Regions from separate parts of the Rhizobium sp. WSM4643 genome, predicted to be linked through region 2. Evidence: predicted binding sites of a transcription regulator. Region 2 holds the regulator's gene; each other region holds the start of a gene.
The links. The regulator LexA, encoded in region 2, represses DNA repair genes until DNA is damaged. The targets are predictions, from matches to a motif close to TGTTCNNNNTGTGTTCNG.
Positions count from the first base shown of each region.

Region 1: the regulator LexA is predicted to act here: its motif matches at 1,839-1,856, upstream of uvrA (excinuclease ABC subunit UvrA).
Region 3: the regulator LexA is predicted to act here: its motif matches at 2,058-2,075, upstream of dinB (DNA polymerase IV).
Region 4: the regulator LexA is predicted to act here: its motif matches at 2,703-2,720, upstream of N1937_RS21415 (helicase-related protein).

Region 1 is NZ_CP104040.1:1,970,745-1,975,473, reverse strand. Features, by position in the region: gene gyrA (DNA gyrase subunit A) at 1-180, opposite strand, end outside; gene N1937_RS10015 (MarC family protein) at 417-1,064, shown strand; gene N1937_RS10010 (single-stranded DNA-binding protein) at 1,186-1,695, opposite strand; gene uvrA (excinuclease ABC subunit UvrA) at 1,979-4,729, shown strand, end outside.
Region 2 is NZ_CP104040.1:1,808,562-1,813,290, reverse strand. Features, by position in the region: gene eno (phosphopyruvate hydratase) at 1-208, opposite strand, end outside; gene kdsA (3-deoxy-8-phosphooctulonate synthase) at 351-1,196, opposite strand; gene N1937_RS09230 (VOC family protein) at 1,193-2,089, opposite strand; gene lexA (transcriptional repressor LexA) at 2,287-3,006, shown strand; gene N1937_RS09220 (ComEC/Rec2 family competence protein) at 2,987-4,729, opposite strand, start outside.
Region 3 is NZ_CP104040.1:770,639-775,367, reverse strand. Features, by position in the region: gene N1937_RS03775 (DUF982 domain-containing protein) at 510-845, shown strand; gene dinB (DNA polymerase IV) at 923-2,011, opposite strand; gene N1937_RS03765 (hypothetical protein) at 2,191-2,499, shown strand; gene N1937_RS03760 (IS4 family transposase) at 2,906-4,213, shown strand; gene N1937_RS03755 (acyl-[ACP]--phospholipid O-acyltransferase) at 4,425-4,729, opposite strand, start outside.
Region 4 is NZ_CP104040.1:4,339,887-4,344,615, forward strand. Features, by position in the region: gene N1937_RS21415 (helicase-related protein) at 1-2,541, opposite strand, end outside; gene N1937_RS21420 (DUF3309 family protein) at 3,350-3,505, shown strand; gene N1937_RS21425 (YMGG-like glycine zipper-containing protein) at 3,533-3,793, shown strand; gene N1937_RS21430 (beta-ketoacyl-ACP reductase) at 4,206-4,729, opposite strand, start outside.

The DNA of each region.
Region 1 (4,729 bases), 160 kb from region 2:
CATGCCGTAGAGGATGCGCCGGTGCACGGGCTTCAGGCCGTCGCGCACGTCGGGCAACGCGCGGCTAACGATGACGCTCATGGCGTAATCGAGATACGACCGCTGCATTTCCTCCATGATGGAGATGGGCTCGATGCCTGGCGGGAGCTTCCCGCCGCCGGGGGGTGTTTGCTCAGTCAAAACAGATCACGATCTCTTCTAGAATCACTGGAAGATTTATAGCGGAAAGCCTGTTGCCGCGCCAATTTCACAGCGCGTTTTGAACAGGCTTTTGCGGCTTAAAGAGGGTAAAACATGCAAGTTTCGCGGCCGGACCGGACAAATCCGCCGCGGGCCGCCGCGGGATATTTGCCAAATCGAAATCCCCGCTTCACAATCATTAGAACCACGCACCCATATGGGGTTCCGGAGAGCCGATGGCAAGCGCCGACCAATTGATCAACGCCTTCACGACGCTGCTCGTCACCATCGATCCGCCGGGGCTTGCGCCGATCTTTCTGGGCCTGACGACAGGCATGAGCCGAACCGAGCGCAAGCAGGTGGCGCTGCGCGGCTCGGTCATCGCCTTCATCATCCTTGCCGTCTTCGCGCTGTTTGGCGCCGGCGTGCTCGGCGTGCTCGGGATTTCGATCGGCGCCTTCCGCATCGCCGGCGGCCTGCTGCTGTTCTGGATCGCCTTCGAGATGGTGTTCGAGAGGCGGCAGGAGCGCAAGGAGAAGGCGACCGAAGCGGCGATCACCAAGGATCATATCGAGAATATCGCCGTCTTCCCCCTCGCCTTGCCGCTGATATCAGGCCCGGGCGCGATCTCGGCGACGATCCTGCTTGCCGGCACGCTGGCCACCTCGATCGGGAAAGCGCAACTGATCGGCGTCATTGCCGCCAATCTGCTGCTGACTTTCGTCACGCTGCTCATTGCCGAAAGGCTGGACCGTTTTCTCGGCGTCACCGGCCGGGCGATCCTGACACGGCTCCTCGGCGTCATCCTCGCAGCGCTCGCCGCACAATTCGTCGTCGACGGGGCTAAGTCGGCGTTCAATCTGATCAGCGCGACGCCGCACTGAAAGCGGCCGTAGACGATTGAGGCCGCGGTCTGAACGATCTGCCGCGAGAACAAAGAAGAGCATGACGCCGTTATGGACGCCATGCTCTCCAGTCTTTCACAAAACTGCGAAAGCCTAACGATCAGAACGGGATGTCGTCGTCGAGATCCCGCGAGAAGTTGCCGCCGCCGCCACCGCCGCGGCTGGGTGATGAGGAGGGAGCCGGGGCGCCGTAGTCGTCGCCATAATCGTTGCCGCCACCGGCGCTGCCACGGCCGCCGCTCGCACCGCCGCCTTCGCCGCGGCCGTCGAGCATCGTCAGCGTCGAACCGAAACCCTGCAGCACCACTTCCGTGCTGTAACGGTCCTGGCCCTGCTGGTCCTGCCATTTGCGGGTCTGCAGCTGGCCTTCGATATAGAGCTTGGCGCCCTTCTTCACATATTGCTCGACGACCTTGCAGAGGCCTTCGTTGAAGACGACGATCGTGTGCCATTCGGTCTTTTCGCGGCGCTCGCCGGAATTGCGGTCGCGCCAGGTCTCCGAGGTTGCAAGACGGATATTGGCGATCGGCCGGCCATCCTGAGTGCGGCGGATTTCCGGGTCCGCGCCGACGTTTCCAATCAGAATTACCTTATTCACACTACCAGCCATGCTTCTCACCCTGCCTGCCGCCCTGCCCGGCGGCGTTTAATCGATCGGCGCACCTTAAACCATCACGGACCGCCGATGCGCATGGGCGGCATTTAATCCACATGTTTATCCATCAGAACGCCGCATGCATCCATCAGGAATTTTGTTCTTTATTTGTTCTAGGTTATCCGTATGATCCTGTCAACAGAATCGAAAACCTTGAGCCCTTGCGGATATTCAGCCTCGACTCGCCCGTCGGCATCACTAAATAAGGGCTGTTATCCAGAAAACCAAAGCAGAGACGATGAGCGAACTGAAGACGATCTCCATCCGCGGCGCGCGCGAGCATAATCTCAAGAGCATCGATCTCGATCTGCCGCGTAACAAGCTGATCGTCATGACAGGGCTTTCGGGTTCCGGCAAATCCTCGCTTGCTTTCGACACGATCTATGCCGAGGGCCAACGGCGCTATGTCGAGAGCCTGTCGGCCTATGCCCGGCAGTTCCTCGAGATGATGCAGAAGCCCGATGTCGACCAGATCGACGGGCTGTCGCCGGCGATCTCGATCGAGCAGAAGACCACCTCGCGCAACCCGCGCTCGACGGTCGGGACCGTCACCGAGATCTACGACTATATGCGCCTGCTCTTTGCCCGCGTCGGCGTTCCCTATTCGCCGGCAACCGGCCTGCCGATCGAGAGCCAGACCGTCAGCCAGATGGTCGACCGCATCCTCGATTTCGGCGAGGGTACCCGTCTTTATATCCTTGCGCCGCTCGTGCGCGGGCGCAAGGGCGAATACAAGAAGGAACTGGCGGAGTTGATGAAGAAAGGCTTCCAGCGCGTTAAGGTCGACGGCCAGTTCTACGAGATCGCCGAAGCGCCGGTGCTCGACAAGAAATACAAACACGACATCGACGTGGTGGTCGACCGCATCGTCGTGCGCTCGGATGTCTCGGCACGCCTGGCGGACAGTCTGGAGACCTGCCTGAAGCTCGCCGACGGGCTGGCGGTTGCCGAATTCGCCGACAAGCCGCTGCCGCCGGAAGAGACGTCGGCCGGCGGTTCGGCCAACAAGTCGCTGAACGAGACGCATGAGCGCGTGCTGTTTTCGGAGAAGTTCGCCTGCCCGGTCTCCGGCTTCACGATTCCCGAGATCGAACCCAGGCTCTTCTCCTTCAACAACCCGTTCGGCGCCTGCCCGACCTGCGACGGCCTCGGCGCCCAGCAGAAGATCGATGCGGATCTGATCGTGCCCGAGCCCGAACGGACGCTGCGCGACGGGGCGATCGCGCCCTGGGCCAAGTCGACCTCGCCCTATTACAACCAGACGCTGGAAGCACTTGGCAAACATTACGGCTTCAAGCTCGGCACCCGCTGGAACGATCTCTCCGACGAGGCCAAGGACGTCATCCTCAACGGCACCAACGACAAGATCGAATTCCATTATGCCGATGGCGCCCGCTCCTATACGACGCAGAAGAATTTCGAAGGCATCATCACCAACCTCGAGCGCCGCTGGAAGGAGACCGATTCCGCCTGGGCGCGCGAGGATATCGAACGCTTCATGTCGGCCGCCCCCTGCCCTTCCTGCAACGGATTCCGCCTGAAGCCGGAGGCGTTGGCGGTGAAGATCGACACGCTGCATATCGGCGAAGTGACCGCGATGTCGATCCGCGTCGCCCGTGACTGGTTCGAGACGCTGCCGGCAAGCTTCAACGCCAAGCAGAACGAGATCGCCGTGCGCATCCTCAAGGAAATCCGCGACCGGCTGCGCTTCCTCAATGACGTCGGCCTGGAATATCTCAGCCTGTCGCGCAATTCCGGCACGCTGTCGGGCGGCGAAAGCCAGCGCATCCGGCTTGCCTCGCAGATCGGCTCGGGACTGACAGGCGTGCTTTACGTGCTCGACGAGCCGTCGATCGGCCTGCATCAGCGCGACAACGCCCGGCTGCTCGACACGCTGAAGCACCTGCGCGACATCGGCAATACCGTCATCGTCGTCGAACATGACGAGGATGCGATCCTGTCGGCCGACGACGTGGTCGATATCGGCCCGGCAGCCGGCATTCACGGCGGCCAGGTGATCGCCCACGGCACGCCGCAGGATATCATGGACAATCCAAACTCGCTGACCGGCAAATATCTGTCGGGCGAGCTCGGCGTTCCGGTTCCCAATGAGCGCCGCAAGCCGAAGAAGGGCCGCGAGATCAAGGTAGTCGGGGCGCGTGGCAACAATCTCAAGAACGTCACGGCGTCGATCCCGCTCGGGGTGTTTACGGCGGTAACCGGCGTTTCCGGCGGCGGCAAATCCACCTTCCTGGTCGAAACGCTCTATAAATCGGCGGCAAGGCGCGTCATGGGCGCGCGTGAAAACCCAGCCGATCACGACCGCATCGACGGTTTCGAGCATATCGACAAGGTGATCGATATCGACCAATCGCCGATCGGCCGCACCCCGCGCTCGAACCCGGCGACCTATACCGGCGCCTTCACGCCGATCCGAGATTGGTTCGCCGGTCTGCCGGAGGCAAAGGCCCGCGGCTACCAGCCGGGCCGCTTCTCCTTCAACGTCAAGGGCGGACGCTGCGAGGCCTGCCAGGGAGACGGCGTCATCAAGATCGAGATGCACTTCCTGCCCGATGTCTACGTCACCTGCGACGTCTGCCACGGCAAGCGCTACAATCGCGAGACACTCGACGTCACATTCAAACAGAGGTCTATCGCCGACGTGCTCGACATGACGGTGGAGGAAGGCGTCGATTTCTTCGCAGCGGTGCCTGCCGTGCGCGACAAGCTGCAATCGCTGAAGGATGTCGGCCTCGGTTATATCAAGGTCGGCCAGCAAGCGAATACGCTTTCGGGCGGCGAGGCGCAGCGCGTCAAGCTTGCCAAGGAACTGTCGAAACGCTCGACGGGTCGCACGCTCTACATTCTCGACGAACCGACAACCGGCCTGCATTTCCACGACGTCGCCAAGCTGCTCGAAATGCTGCACGAACTGGTCAACCAGGGCAATTCGGTGGTGGTGATCGAACACAATCTCGAAGTCATCAAG
Region 2 (4,729 bases):
CGGCTTCGACCGCCTTTTCGACGCCCTTGCCCAGGTAGCGCTTGCCGCCGTCGCGCAGTTCGACCGCCTCATGCGCGCCCGTCGAGGCACCCGAGGGAACGGCCGCGCGGCCCATGCTGCCATCTTCGAGATAGACATCGACTTCGACGGTGGGGTTGCCACGGCTATCGAGAATCTCGCGGGCGATGATATCGGTGATTGCAGTCATGGGTTCTTCCTGCTCGGTGGGTGATAAGTCGGTTCGAAACCTGTCTTAGTCGAAGGCGTGCAAATTACAATGCTGCAATTTCCAGCCCTTCGGACCGTGTTCGGATCTCGCCTATAGCACGATCATGTCAGGCTGTTGAACGTCAAGCCTTGGCGACCGCATCGAAGGCGAGTAGCTTTTCAAGCAGCCGCGGCATGTCCTTGAGATAGACCATGTTGGGGCCGTCGGAAGGTGCATTGTCGGGGTCCTGGTGGGTTTCGACGAACACGCCGGCGATACCGGTAGCCACCGCTGCGCGCGCCAGCGTTTCCACGAATTCCCGCTGACCGCCGGAGGATTCGCCCTGCCCGCCCGGCTGCGCCACGGAATGGGTCGCATCGAAGATAACGGGGGCGCCCATCGCCGCCATGATCGGCAGCGAACGCATGTCGGAAACCAGCGTGTTGTAACCGAAAGAGGCGCCGCGCTCGCACAGCAGCACGTTCGGATTGCCACTGGCATTGAGCTTCTTCAGGACGTTCTTCATATCCCAGGGAGCGAGGAACTGGCCCTTCTTGACGTTGACGACGCGGCCGGTCTTGGCCGCGGCAATAAGAAGGTCGGTCTGGCGGCAAAGGAAGGCCGGGATCTGCAGGACGTCGACGATCTTTGCCACCTCGGCGCATTGTTCGGCGGTATGAACGTCGGCCAGGACGGGAAAGCCGAATTCCTTCTTGAGGTCGGCAAAGACCTCCATGCCCTTTTCGATCCCGATACCGCGTTCGGCCGAGAGCGAGGTCCGGTTCGCCTTGTCGAAGGAACTCTTGTAGACGAGGCCGATGCCGAGCCTTCCGCAAAGCTCCTTCAGCGTGCCGGCAACCATGAAGGCGTGGTCGCGGCTCTCCATCTGGCAGGGACCGGCAATCAGCGACAGGCGGCCGGTATTGGAAAAGGTGACCTGGCCTTGGCCTTCGCCGACCCTGACGTCGGAATTCGTATCAGTGCTCATCGTGTTTCCTCGAAGGCGAAGAGCGTGCCCTGCCCGGGCGCGGGCTTCACCAGAATGCGATTGTTCTTGCGCGTGTATGTCACCCCGTTAGCAGCCAAATGCGCTTCTGTCACGGCAAGATCGGCAACAGCAAAGAGGATTGCCCGGCCGCGCAGGCCGCGATCTGCGGATGAGCCGGCGATGTCGAAATAGGCCTCCAGCCCTTCTGGCGTCATCAGACCGATTTTCGCATTCGACGCCGCGACATTGACGCCGAAACCGGTTTTCTCGACTGCCGATTGCGCCGCTGCAAGGCCGACGAAGGCAGCGAATGCGGCCGGTTCCGGCGCGCAAAGCGCGATCTCCGTTATGCCGGTCACGCCATTGGCATGCGTCTCCAGCGCGGCGCGGTCGGCCGGCAGCGGATTGATACGCTCGACGGTGAAGAGCAAGAGATCAGGCGCGCGCAGGTCGCCGGCAAAAGCCAGCTTGAAGCCGGCAATCGTCTCGGAGCCGTCCGGCATCGTCATCGGCCGGGTGAACTGCAGCATCTCCCCGGCGCTCGACCCGTTGCCGACGAAATCCTGATGATCGATGCCGGCATCCTTGCTGCCGAAGGCCACCGCCGAAAGCCCCTCCGCGCCGCAACGGAAGCGGAAAGCCCGGTTGCGAGCGGTGAAGACATTGCCTCGTCGCGCCGATGCCTCGCTCTCCTCGACGCTCGCGATCCCGAGCGGCTCCAGATAGGTCTTGTCGGCAAAGAAGACGCAGGCATTCTCCGTCCCGAAGGGGTGGCGCGCATCGGCGGCAACGGTGAAGCCGAGCTTGCCGAGCCTTTCGCGCGCCAGATCGATGTCGACGACCGGCAGCACGACATGATCCAGCGGGTACGGTTTGGTGGAATGCGTGTTCATCATATCCCTCCTCAAATCGGCAAGAGATGTGCGACAGCGCCACCCTCAATGCAAGACATGTGTCCAATCCGGCGAATGAAAATAAGAATCTCGACGAGTTGGTGCCAAGTTTTACGGAAATTTAGCTACTTGCGGAACACATATGGAACATATAGTGTCTGTTCTGGATTTGTTTCAATCACGAGGTCACAACGTCGATGCTCACGCGCAAACAACAGGAGCTTCTCCTTTTCATTCATGAGCGCATGAAGGAATCCGGCGTTCCGCCATCTTTCGACGAAATGAAGGATGCCCTGGACCTCGCTTCGAAGTCCGGGATTCATCGCTTGATTACAGCGCTCGAGGAACGTGGCTTCATTCGCCGCCTACCGAACCGGGCCCGCGCGATCGAGGTCATCAAGCTTCCGGAGGCCTACAGCCCCAGCATCCAACCGCGGCGTGGCTTTTCGCCGAGCGTCATCGAGGGCAGCCTCGGCAAGCCACAGCCGGTCGCCGCTCCTGCCCCTGCAAAACCCGTCGCCGACAACGGCAACTCAGTCTCCGTGCCGGTCATGGGCCGCATCGCCGCCGGTGTTCCGATCTCGGCGATCCAGAACAACACCCACGACATCGTCGTTCCGGCCGACATGCTCGGTTCCGGTGAACATTATGCGCTGGAGGTCAAGGGCGATTCGATGATCGATGCCGGCATCTTTGACGGTGACACCGTGATCATCCGCAACGGCAGCACCGCAAGTCCTGGCGACATCGTCGTTGCTCTCGTCGACGACGAGGAAGCGACACTCAAACGCTTCCGCCGCAAGGGCGCCTCGATCGCGCTCGAAGCCGCCAACCCGGCTTACGAGACCCGGATTTTCGGGCCGGACCGTGTCAAGGTTCAGGGCAAGCTCGTCGGTCTTATTCGCCGCTATCACTGACCTTGGCTAGACCGGGCTCGGTAAAACTATTGCTGCGCCAGTCATAGGCGCGATGGCGCATCCATGGCCGCGACAATGCATCGAATGCGGTTGCGACCTCCAGGCCGGCGCCCGTGAAACGCAACTCGACGGAACCGGTCCTGCGCAGCGTTTCACCGGTGAAGAGCGTCGCACCTGAGCGGCAGCTGTTGAAGCGCAGGCGGACCGACGTCACGACGATATCGGCGGCGTCGCATGCCGGGCCGAGATAGGCGGCATTGTCGATGACGGCCACGACATGGCCATTGCCAAGCCTTGATGCGCACCAGGCCTTCTTGACGCAGGAAAAGCGGTTTGTGTCGCCGGCCGCTGCGGCCGCTCGCATCGCGGTCCTCGCCTCGTTCTGCTGATCGCGGGAAAGCCTGACGCGGCGGTCTTCTCCCTCCGGCGGGATAGCAGGACCATCCAGCATCTTCGGCGGATCATGCGTCGGCAGGACCAGCGCTCTCTGCCATTGGTCGAAGATGAAATCCGGCGGTCGTTCACGGTTGGACGCCATTGCTGCCGCCTCGACGACCGCGACGAGATTGCCATCCTCCGAAATCACCAGATCCGGCGGCCGGGGAACCGGTAGAAGCAACAGGATGAGCGTCGAGACTGCGATGATCGATGTGCCGGAATGGCGCAGTCGCGTCCGGAGCAGCGTCAGCAGAAGAAAGCCTGCCACGGCGACCGCGAAATACCAGCCGGGCAAGCGGCCAACGTCGATATTGCCGCCCCAGCCGGATACCGTCTTTGCGACCGCGATCACCAGATCGAGGCCGAATCCGACGACCTTCCAGGCCCAAACATCCAGACCGAAAGGCATGAGCAGCATCGCCAGCAGCCCGGCCGGCATGACGATAAAGGAGATGATCGGCATCGTCGCGAGGTTTGCCGGCAGGCCATAGGCGGTCAGGCGATGAAAATGCTCGATCGAAAACAGCGCGGTTGAAAAGCCGCCGATCAGCGACGTCAGGAAGACGCCGCCGAAGAAACCCGCAACCGTAACGACCGGCCTGATGATCGGCAGCTTGAAGAAGGCGTTTTCGCGGACGCGCCGGTCCTTCCACAGCTGATAGCCCGAGACCAGCGCCAATGTCGCGGCAAAGGACATCTGGAAGCTCGGACCCAAGACCTCGGACGGCGAAATGGCGATGATGACGAGCGCGGAGAGCGCGACATTGCGCAGGCTGATCGACGGCCGGTCGAAGAAGACGGCAATCAACATGATGGCCATCATGATGAAGGCGCGTTCGGCAGAGACCCCAAAGCCCGAGATCAGGAAATAGGCGGTCACGGCGATGAGCGCGCCGGCGGCAGCGATCTTCTTCGTCGGATAGGCCTCAGCGACGCCGGGAAAGAGGCTGAGCAACATCCGGAACCCAACGAAGAAGATACCGGCCGACAGCGCCATGTTGAGGCCGGAGATGGCGACGATATGAGCCAAGCCGGACTGGCGCAGCGCTTCCGTCGTCTCATTCGAGATGGCGCGCCGCTCGTCCGTCACCAGAGCAGCGGCGAAAGCGCCGGTGTCGCCGGGCAAGATCGACCTTATGCGGTCGCCAATGCCGCTGCGCAGCCGGTAGAGCCCTTCGAGCAGAGCTTCCCACGTCGATCTTGCCGCCTGCGGACCTGCCTGCCAGTCGACCTTCGACGGCGCGCCGTAGAAGAAGCCGTTCGCGCCGATGCCATCGAAATAGGC
Region 3 (4,729 bases), 1.0 Mb from region 2:
GTCGACAAATTCGCGCTTGGAGCCGCCCCTCATCCGGCTGGCGCCACCTTTGCCAGGGTCGAGCCACGTGTCTCGCCCCGTCCTCCGGACCCCCGCTCGCGGGGCGAAGGGGATATGCCGCAACCTCTCGATTCCCTCTTCTCCCCTCGGGGAGAAGGTGCCCGTAGGGCGGGGGGGGGCCGGCGACGCCGGTCTTTCCAACAACAGCATGTGAGTTCCATACCGCCCGCGTCGTCTCAGTCGCCGGATAGGTTGTTACGAGAGGGGTGTGCCGTGTGGCCCCCCTCATCCGCCTGCCGGCACCTTCTCCCCGAGGGGAGAAGAGATTTGCGGCAATCGCTCGGTTCACACAGCCTCTCATGGGCACCGGGCGCCTGCGGCAGCCGGAGACGCAAGGTTGCGTCATCGCGCCGATCAAAAATTGGGCTGGTCCTAGGCTCTTGAACGGTCCGCTGTCGCCCACAATATCATTTCGATCAGGATCATTGGTGGCGTGAAAGGAGGAAAAAATGCCGCTGAACGATGTCCCATGGGTTCGGCCGGTGAGGCTCCGGTTGCAGTGCGGTTTGGAGCGCGCCTTCACAAGCGTCTACGACGCCCTGGATTTTCTCGAAAACGAGTGGCCGCTGCGTCATGGAGAGCGCCATGATCGGGCGGTGAAGACGTGTCGCGGCGCCCTCAACGGCATCATACCGAGCATGGTCGCGCGGGAGGCTTTTGTCGCAGCCTGCCTCGAAGCCGGCATGCCAACGGTGCTGGCCCCCTGGAAGGCCAAGCCCGCCGCGCATCCGCCCAGGCCGGCGCGTCACGTTGGCGACCGATATCAAAGACGCCAGGCGCATTGATGCGAGGAGAGCGCGAGCAAAGCCCAGGATGTCAGCGGGCGGCGTGACGCCGCTTCCGCCCAGCCGATGCTGGCGGTCTAGAACGTCAACCGCAGTTGCGGTTCCGCGGCCGGTGCACGTCCTTCCAGCGAAGAGAGGGTGACGCCGAGCAGCCGTATGCCCTTTCGCGGCGGAAAGATCGGCGCGAGAAGCAGGTTGACCAGATCCTCGAGGTCGGCGATTGCCGGCAGGGGTGCCAGAACCGTCTTGCTGCGCGTGATCTGGCTGAAGTCGGCATATTTCACCTTGAGCGTCACTGTCTTGGCGGCGATCCCGTTGGCCTCGCAGTAAGCCCACACCTTTTCGATCAGCGGCTGGAGCCCTTCGCGAGCAGGCTCCAAGGCGTGGAGGTCCTCTGAGAAGGTATCTTCCGCGCCGACGGATTTGCGCACCCGGTCAGGCTTGACCTGGCGCTCGTCGATGCCGCGGGCGATGCCGTAAAAATAGGGCCCCGACTTGCCGAAATGCTCGACGAGGAACTCGAGTGTCTTCTCCTTGAGATCGGCGCCTGTGTCGATCCCGAGTTGATGCATCTTCTCAGTGGTTGCCGGTCCGACGCCATGGAATTTCCGGACGGGAAGCTGCTCGACGAAAGCCGGCCCGTTCTTCGGCGTGATCACAGCCTGGCCGTTCGGCTTGTTGAGGTCGCTTGCCATCTTGGCAAGGAACTTGTTGTAGGAAATCCCGGCCGACGCGTTGAGGCCGGTGACCTGCTTGATCTTGGCGCGGATCTCCAGAGCCACCTCGGTGGCGATCGTCATGCCCTTCAGATTTTGCGTCACATCGAGATAGGCCTCGTCGAGCGACAGCGGCTCGATCATCGGCGTGTATTCGGCAAAGATCTCACGGATCTGCTGCGACACCGCCTTGTAGACGGCAAAGCGCGGCGGCACGAAGATCAGGTCAGGACATCTGCGCTTGGCAGTCACAGACGGCATTGCCGAGTGAACACCGAATTTGCGGGCCTCATAGCTCGCCGCCGCCACCACACCCCGGGCGGCCGACCCGCCGACGGCAATCGGTTTGCCGCGCAAGTCCGCATTATCGCGCTGCTCGACCGACGCATAAAAAGCATCCATGTCGACATGGACGATTTTCCGGATGGGGGGTGAGCTTGTCTCGTTCATGGCGGTTTCAGCGATCGCGATGGGATCGGCCTCTGAAATTGCGCGCCGAAACAAAAACAGAACATAGCAGGCTTGGAATGCGATATCAACGATTCCAATCGGCGGCCGGGACCGCCGTCGAAACTACCAGCCGCCCAAGGCGTTCTCATCGTGTGGACATCGATATCAGGAGGCAGCCAATGGCGGACGACAGCACGACCACGATCCGAGCCAGGTTCGAAACACGCGAAGCCGCCGATCTGGCGGTCGAACATCTGGTTCAGCAGCATGGGATTTCGAGGCCCGACATCTTTATCCAGTCGGCAAGCGACCGGAACAGTGCCGGTTCGGCGCCATCAGGCGGGGATGCCTCTCATGACGATGGCGCCCGTCGCGATGGGCCACTCGAAGGCGAGATCGAGGTCTCGGTGGATATCGCATCCCGCCAGGTCGCCGCCGTCCAGCGCAGTCTCCGAGCTGCCGGCGCAGTGCGTGTATCGAGCCGCTGAGCGTGGCCGATAATCTCTCGAAATCCGCGCCGAGCGCAATTTCAAGACGACCAGCGGCGCGACGAAATCGTCCTGGCTTCACGACGACGGGCTGTTCTTCCAGGTCAGCGCAAAGACGCGCAGCCAGTTGTCGAAGCCGAATTTTGACAGGGTTTGCGTGTCGATCCTGCGGGGATCACCGCGCCGGCGCCCGTCTCAAGACCCCTCCCCAACCCCTCCCCACAAGCTAGGGCATATACATAAGTCGGTGCGACGGATTGACTCGGTTTGCGGGGGTCGGATTCCTTTACTGCGGGCCGTATGATTGTTTTGGCGACGTTTTGATTTGGGAGCGTCGCCGATGGATGTAGGGCATGATTTTTCGTTGGGCCGGTTTGGAGATCGTCGTCTCGATAAAGGGGGGGCGGTGCTGCTCCGTCGCATTGTGCTGCGCGAGACGGTTTGCCTTCGCCAGTTGGCCGAGGGCAACCATTCGCAGGAGATCCGGTTCGGGCGTTTTCTCAACAACAGTGCGGTGAGCGTGGAAGAGATCATTGCCGGCTGGAGCCAGGAGACCCGGTCTGCGGTTGAGGGTCGCCACGTGCTGGCGCTGCAGGACACCAGCGAGATCAAGTTTGCGACGACGCCGGACAGCCGGCGGGAATTGGGCAAGATCAAAAAAGGCAATTGCTTTGGCCTTTTGCTGCATCCGATGCTGGCGCTCGATGCCGACACCGGCAGCTGCCTTGGCCTGGTGGGCGGCCGGGTCTGGACGCGGGGTAGCGAAGAGCTTACGCCGCATGCCGAGCGGCCGTTGAACGAAAAGGAATCGCGGCGCTGGGTGGAGACGGCAGAGGCGGCCAAACTGGTGCTTTCGCGTGCGGCCCGGGTCACGGCGATCGCCGACCGGGAGGGTGACTTCTTCATCATGTGGGCGCGCCTGCCCGATCGGCGCTTCGATCTTTTGTCGCGCGTCATGCATGACCATGCGCTCATCGACGGTTCCAAACTGCGCCGCGCGGTCGAAACGGTGGCGTTTTGCGATACTCAGACGATTGATCTGCGCGAGCGCGCCGACCGTCCGGCGCGGCAGGCGACGGTGTGCCTGCGCTTCGGCGAAGCGACGATCCGGCGGCCGCAAAACCTGCGCGAGGCCGGCCTGCCCGATGGCGTCAGGCTGAGCTGGGTCGAGATCGTTGAACCGGCCGCCCCCGACGGTGTCGAGCCCTTGCACTGGCTGCTCCTGACCACCCATTGGCTCAGCAGCCCGGCCGATGCCTGGCAGATCGTCGCCTGGTACAAGCAGCGCTGGATGATCGAGCAGTTCTTTCGGGTGATGAAGAACCAAGGCTTCAAGATCGAGGACAGCCAGTTGCATCTGGCGGCACGGCTGGAAAAGCTCGTCGCCATCGCCGCCAAGGCCGCAGCAATCGTCCTCCAGCTCGTCCAAGCCCGCAGCGGCGGCGATCACCAGCCGGCAAGCCTGACCTTCACGGCAGCCGAGATCGATACCCTCGCCGCCCTCGAAAGCCGTTTCAAGGGCACAACCAAGCTGCAGTCCAATCCCCACTCTAAGGCCTCGCTGGCTTGGGCCGCCTGGATCATCGCCAAGCTCGGCGGCTGGAACGGCTACGCCTCGGCCAAGCCGCCGGGCCCAATCACCTTCTTCAACGGCCTCAAATACTTTCGAGCCGTCGCCGATGGATGGGCTTTGCGAGATATGTATATGCCCTAGCTCCCCACAAGGGGGAGGGGCTAACGTGCCGCACTGCTTCACGTGACCCCGCATCGTACCAAACTAACGGTAACAGCCGGCAGGACCTCTCCTTTGGTCGCCGCCGGGACCACGGCTTGGCCCCTCCCCCTTGTGGGGAGGGGTTGGGGAGGGGTCTTGCAATGCGCCGGCAACAATTCCGGTTTGCGCCTGACGGCCTGCCACACGACGCCTACGCCGCCTCCCCCGCCTGCACCGCACTTTCCGCCAGCTTGCGCGCCGCGACGAAATCGACCTTGCCGGAACCCAGCACCGGCACCTTGCCGATATTGACCTCGGCCGGCACCATCATGTCCATGGCGCCCTTGGATTTGGCGAAGGCGAGGAATTCGGCGCGGGTGGCGGTGGGGGCGTCGGTGAGCAGCACCAGCCGTTCGCCCTTCTTGGCGTCGGGCAGCGAGGAGACGACCGAGAGGGCGCCCGGCCAGAGTTCGGCGGCGAGCGTTTCGACGGCGGCGAGCGAGATCATTTCGCCGC
Region 4 (4,729 bases), 2.3 Mb from region 2:
CTTTTCGGCTGTTTCTTCCGCGGGCGCTTGCGCGCTGGCGGCGGGCGCTGAGGCTGCATCCTGCGTCGCAAGATGTGCCGACGCTTCTTCCGCCTTCACGGCATCGGCGCGATAGCCGAGACCCTTGAGGATTTCTTCCATGTCCTCGAGTGTCGCACCGAGGATCGACAGCATCGCCGTCGTCGTCGTGAAGCGGCGGCCGTCATAGGCGCCCTCCGGACGGTTGTTCTGACCGGGCTTCCATTGCAGCAGCGGACGGATGATATCGGCAAGCCGTTCCAGGATGTCGATACGCACGGCACGCTTGCCGAGGAAACGGAAGCCGGCGAGCTTGTAGAACATCCGCTCGAAGCTCGGATCGGTGACGACGGAGGTGCGGCCGGCGGCAAGCACGGGAATGAGATCGCCGTAGCCCGGCTTGTCCAAACCGTCGTTCTTCAGCGCCCAGAGCAGCGTGATGAGTTCGGCCGGCGCCGGCTTCAGAAGGGCCGGAACGAAGATATGATAGGCGCCGAAACGCACGCCGTAGCGGCGCATGGAGGCGCGGGCTTCCTGGTCCAGCGACTTCACCTCCTCGGTCACGTCGCGGCGGAACAGCACCCCGAGATTCTCGACGAGCTGGAAGGCAAGCCCCTTGGCGAGCCCTTGCAGGTCCTCGGCGCGCGACAGATCGTCGAGCGGCTTCAGCACCGTGCTGATATGATGATTGACGAAGCGCTCGATGCGCGCGGCAACGTGATCGCGGGCATTGCCCGTCAATTGCTCGTCGGCCAGCAGGATCACGCGCGGACGCATGATGTGATCGCTGCCCGAAAGCCGCGCCACCGGGTCGCCCAGCCAACGGATCAACCCATCCGAACCGATCACCAGATCGCTGTTACCGGCGGCATGCATCCGGGCCGCGCGGGCTTCGAACTCGAGCCCGAGCGCCTTCTGCGACGCAGCCTGAACCGCCTTGGCATCCGGCCCGTCCGTTCCCGCCACCGGCGTGAAACGGAATCCGCTCAACTGCCCTACATGATGTCCTTCAACGAAGACATCGCCATTCACACTGATTTCAGCTTCCAGCATCGCATTCTCTCTCAGGCGCTTCATGAGCACAGATGTCCTGCGATCAACAAAGCGTTTCGTCAACCTTTCATGTAACGCGTCGGACAATCGATCTTCGATTTCCCGCGTCTTTTCCTGCCAGTGTGTCGGATCGGCAAGCCAACCGGGCCGATTCGAAACGTAGGTCCAGGTCCTTATCTGCGCGATTCGCGCCGAAAGCGTGTCAATTTCGCCATCTGTTCGATCGGAGCGATGAACCTGCTCCGCAAGAAACTGCTCGTTCACCGTGCCATAGCGGACGAGATCGGAAAAGAGGGTCGAGATAAGATCGGCATGTTGTGCTGGGGTGATACGCCGATAGTCGGGAAGCGCGCAAGCCTCCCAGAGTTTTTCGACGCGCGCCGGCCTGTCGGCGAGATCGATGACCTCGGGATAACGCGAAAGCTGCTCCAGCGCCTGCTGGTCGACCGCAGGCAGCGCCCGCGTCAGCCCCGGCACGCGCGGCCCGACCTCAAGGCTGGCGCGCAGCGACGCGATTGAGGAGAAGTCCATCTCCGTCGTCCGCCACTGCAAAACCTTGACGTTATCGAACTCGTGTCCTTCGATGCGCTGCACCAGCTCGTCGTCAAAAGGCGAGACTTGTCCGGTGACGCCGAAGGTCCCGTCTCGCACGTGCCGCCCGGCGCGGCCAGCGACCTGGCCGAGTTCGCCCGGATTGAGATTGCGGAACTGGTAACCGTCGAATTTCCGGTCCTGGGCAAAGGCGACGTGATCGACATCGAGGTTGAGGCCCATGCCGATCGCATCGGTCGCCACCAGGTATTCGACGTCGCCCGCCTGATAGAGCGCCACCTGCGCATTGCGGGTGCGCGGGCTGAGCGCACCGAGCACGACCGCCGCGCCGCCGCGCTGCCGGCGAATGAGCTCGGCGATGGCATAGACCTCGTCGGCGGAGAAGGCGACGATGGCCGAGCGCTGCGGCAGCCGGGTGATCTTCTTCTGCCCGGCATAGAAAAGATGCGAAAGCCGCGGCCGCTCGACGATTGTGATGCCGGGCAGGAGCTGCTGCAGGATCGGCCGCATTGTCGCCGCGCCGAGCAACAGCGTTTCCTCGCGGCCGCGAAGATGCAGGATGCGGTCGGTGAAGATATGGCCACGCTCGAGATCGCCGGCGAGTTGCACCTCATCGATCGCGACGAAGGCGGCTCTGGTCTCTCGCGGCATCGCCTCGACAGTGCAGACGGAAAAACGCGCATTGGGCGGCGAAATCTTTTCCTCGCCGGTGACCAGGGCCACATTCTGTACGCCGACCTTCTCCACCACCCGCGTATAGACCTCGCGCGCCAGCAGCCGGAGCGGCAGGCCGATCACGCCCGTTCCGTGCGCGACCATGCGCTCGATGGCATAATGGGTCTTGCCGGTATTGGTCGGCCCGAGCACCGCGGTCACACCGCGCCCGCTCAGAATCATCGGCTGCGAAGTCAGAGTCATGGGTCCATGCAAATGAGGCGGGTGGCCCCAGGAAAATCTCGGCTCCTCGGTGGAAGCAGAGAACACATGGACAGCTGCCGCCGCAAACGCAAGGGCAGATTTCAAAATGCCTCGGGGATTACGACCTTTGCGAGTCGTGCGGAATGCCCGAATTTCCGATTCGGAACAGCGTGAGAACGAATCAGCGACGAATCGCTGACTCCCGCTGATTCAGCTTTTGTTCACGGCTAAGTATTGATTTTGAATCACTTTTTCCCACTAGATGCTGAATCATGAGACTCTCTCCCGTTTGCATTTTCGAGATCGCGGTGACGATTCCCGCCCCGATGTTGAACGGGTGAATATCCGCCCGAAATTAACCTCTCGACCAAAGCCGGAACGAATCGGAGACGAATCGCTGACTCGGCCATTTTCACCTTTCGTTCACGGCCACATCTGGTAGCGACTGCAGGTCCGGGTGCTAGATGCGGATCGATGATAGATCCCTTTGCCCTGCCTCGTTGTATGGGCATTAATCTTTCGAGAGCCGGATTCAGACGGCGTTAAGTCAAAGGCGGCTCATATTGGGGCCCCGATCAAACACGGAACGAATCGCTGACGAATCGGCGACATCGCGATTTTCCCGATTTGTTCACCGCAACATATTGTATTTACATGTCTTTTTAACCATAATGGCAATTTCCGGAAATAACGGAACCTAAACCGTGAATCAGGCGCCGTCACATTTCCGGAGCTTAACCGGGAACAAAAATCGCCAATGTGTGTTTCTCGTCCATCCAAATTGCCGATGAAATGAAGGAAACACACCATGCTTGGCACAATACTTCTTATTATCCTCATTCTGCTCTTGATCGGAGCCCTGCCGAATTGGGGTTATAGCCGTGGCTGGGGCTATGGACCTTCCGGCGGTTTGGGGCTAGTTCTCGTGATTATCATTATCCTTGTACTAATGGGCCGCATCTAAAGCCCAACTAACCTGGGGAGTTACGACATGATGAAGAAGATTGTTCTTATTGGTGCCCTCGTCGGCGCCTTGGCATCCTGCACACCAACCGAGCAAGGTACGGCGATCGGCGCCGGCACCGGCGCGGTTATCGGCGGTGCCGTTACCAATAGCTGGGGTGGTGCCGCCGTCGGCGCCGTTGCCGGCGGCCTGACCGGCGCTCTGATCGGCCAGTCGGTCGAACGCCGCGGCTACTGCGTCTATCGCGACCGCTACGGCCGCCGCTACGAGGCTCGTTGCCGCTACTGATCGGCAAGCATATCGGACTCCCAACGGGCGCTTCGGCGCCCGTTTTTCTTTTGGCTGCCACATCCGTCAACGTAACGTTGACAATTGGTTGCGAAAGTCAAATCTACCGCCGCCAAACGGCCAGGCACATATTTCCTTTACGAGCGCAACGGATAGGCAAAGCCGCCCGGCGCACCGGAAAGGAAACGTTTCCATGATTCACACTTTGCTGAATTCCCTCGTCGCCGTTCTCATCGCGTCGGCTTTCCTGGCGACCGCGATATCAGTCCTCAGCAGCGAAGATCGCTCGCTGCGCAAAGTGCCGGCCAGTGTTCGGCCACAGCGACGTCCATAAACAGAGATTGGCGCGTTCAGCCGGACGCGCCAATTGCTTTGAATCTGATCTCTACTGTCGACTCCAAGACAGAAATGTCTAGGCGAAGAACTGTCCGCCATTGGCCGTCAGCGTCGAACCGGTGATGAAACCGGCATCGTCGGAGACGAGGAAGGTGACGCAGCGCGCGATCTCTTCCGGTTCGCCGAGACGGCCGACGGGAATCTGCGGAATGATGCGTTCGTTCAGCACCTTCTCCGGCACGGCAAGGACCATTTCCGTTCCGATGTAACCGGGGCAAATGGCGTTGACGGTGATGTTCTTGTTCGCCCCTTCCTGGGCCAGCGCCTTGGTGAAACCGAGATCGCCCGCCTTGGCCGCCGAATAGTTCACCTGGCCCATCTGGCCCTTCTGCCCGTTGATCGACGAGATATTGACGATACGGCCGAAGCTTCGGTCACGCATGCCGGTCCAGACCTGATGCGTCATGTTGAACAGGCCGGTGAGGTTCGTATTGATCACCTCGTGCCACTGCTGCTGCGTCATCTTGTGGAACATCGCGTCGCGGGTGATGCCGGCATTGTTGACGAGGATTTCGACCGGACCGATCTCGCTTTCGACCC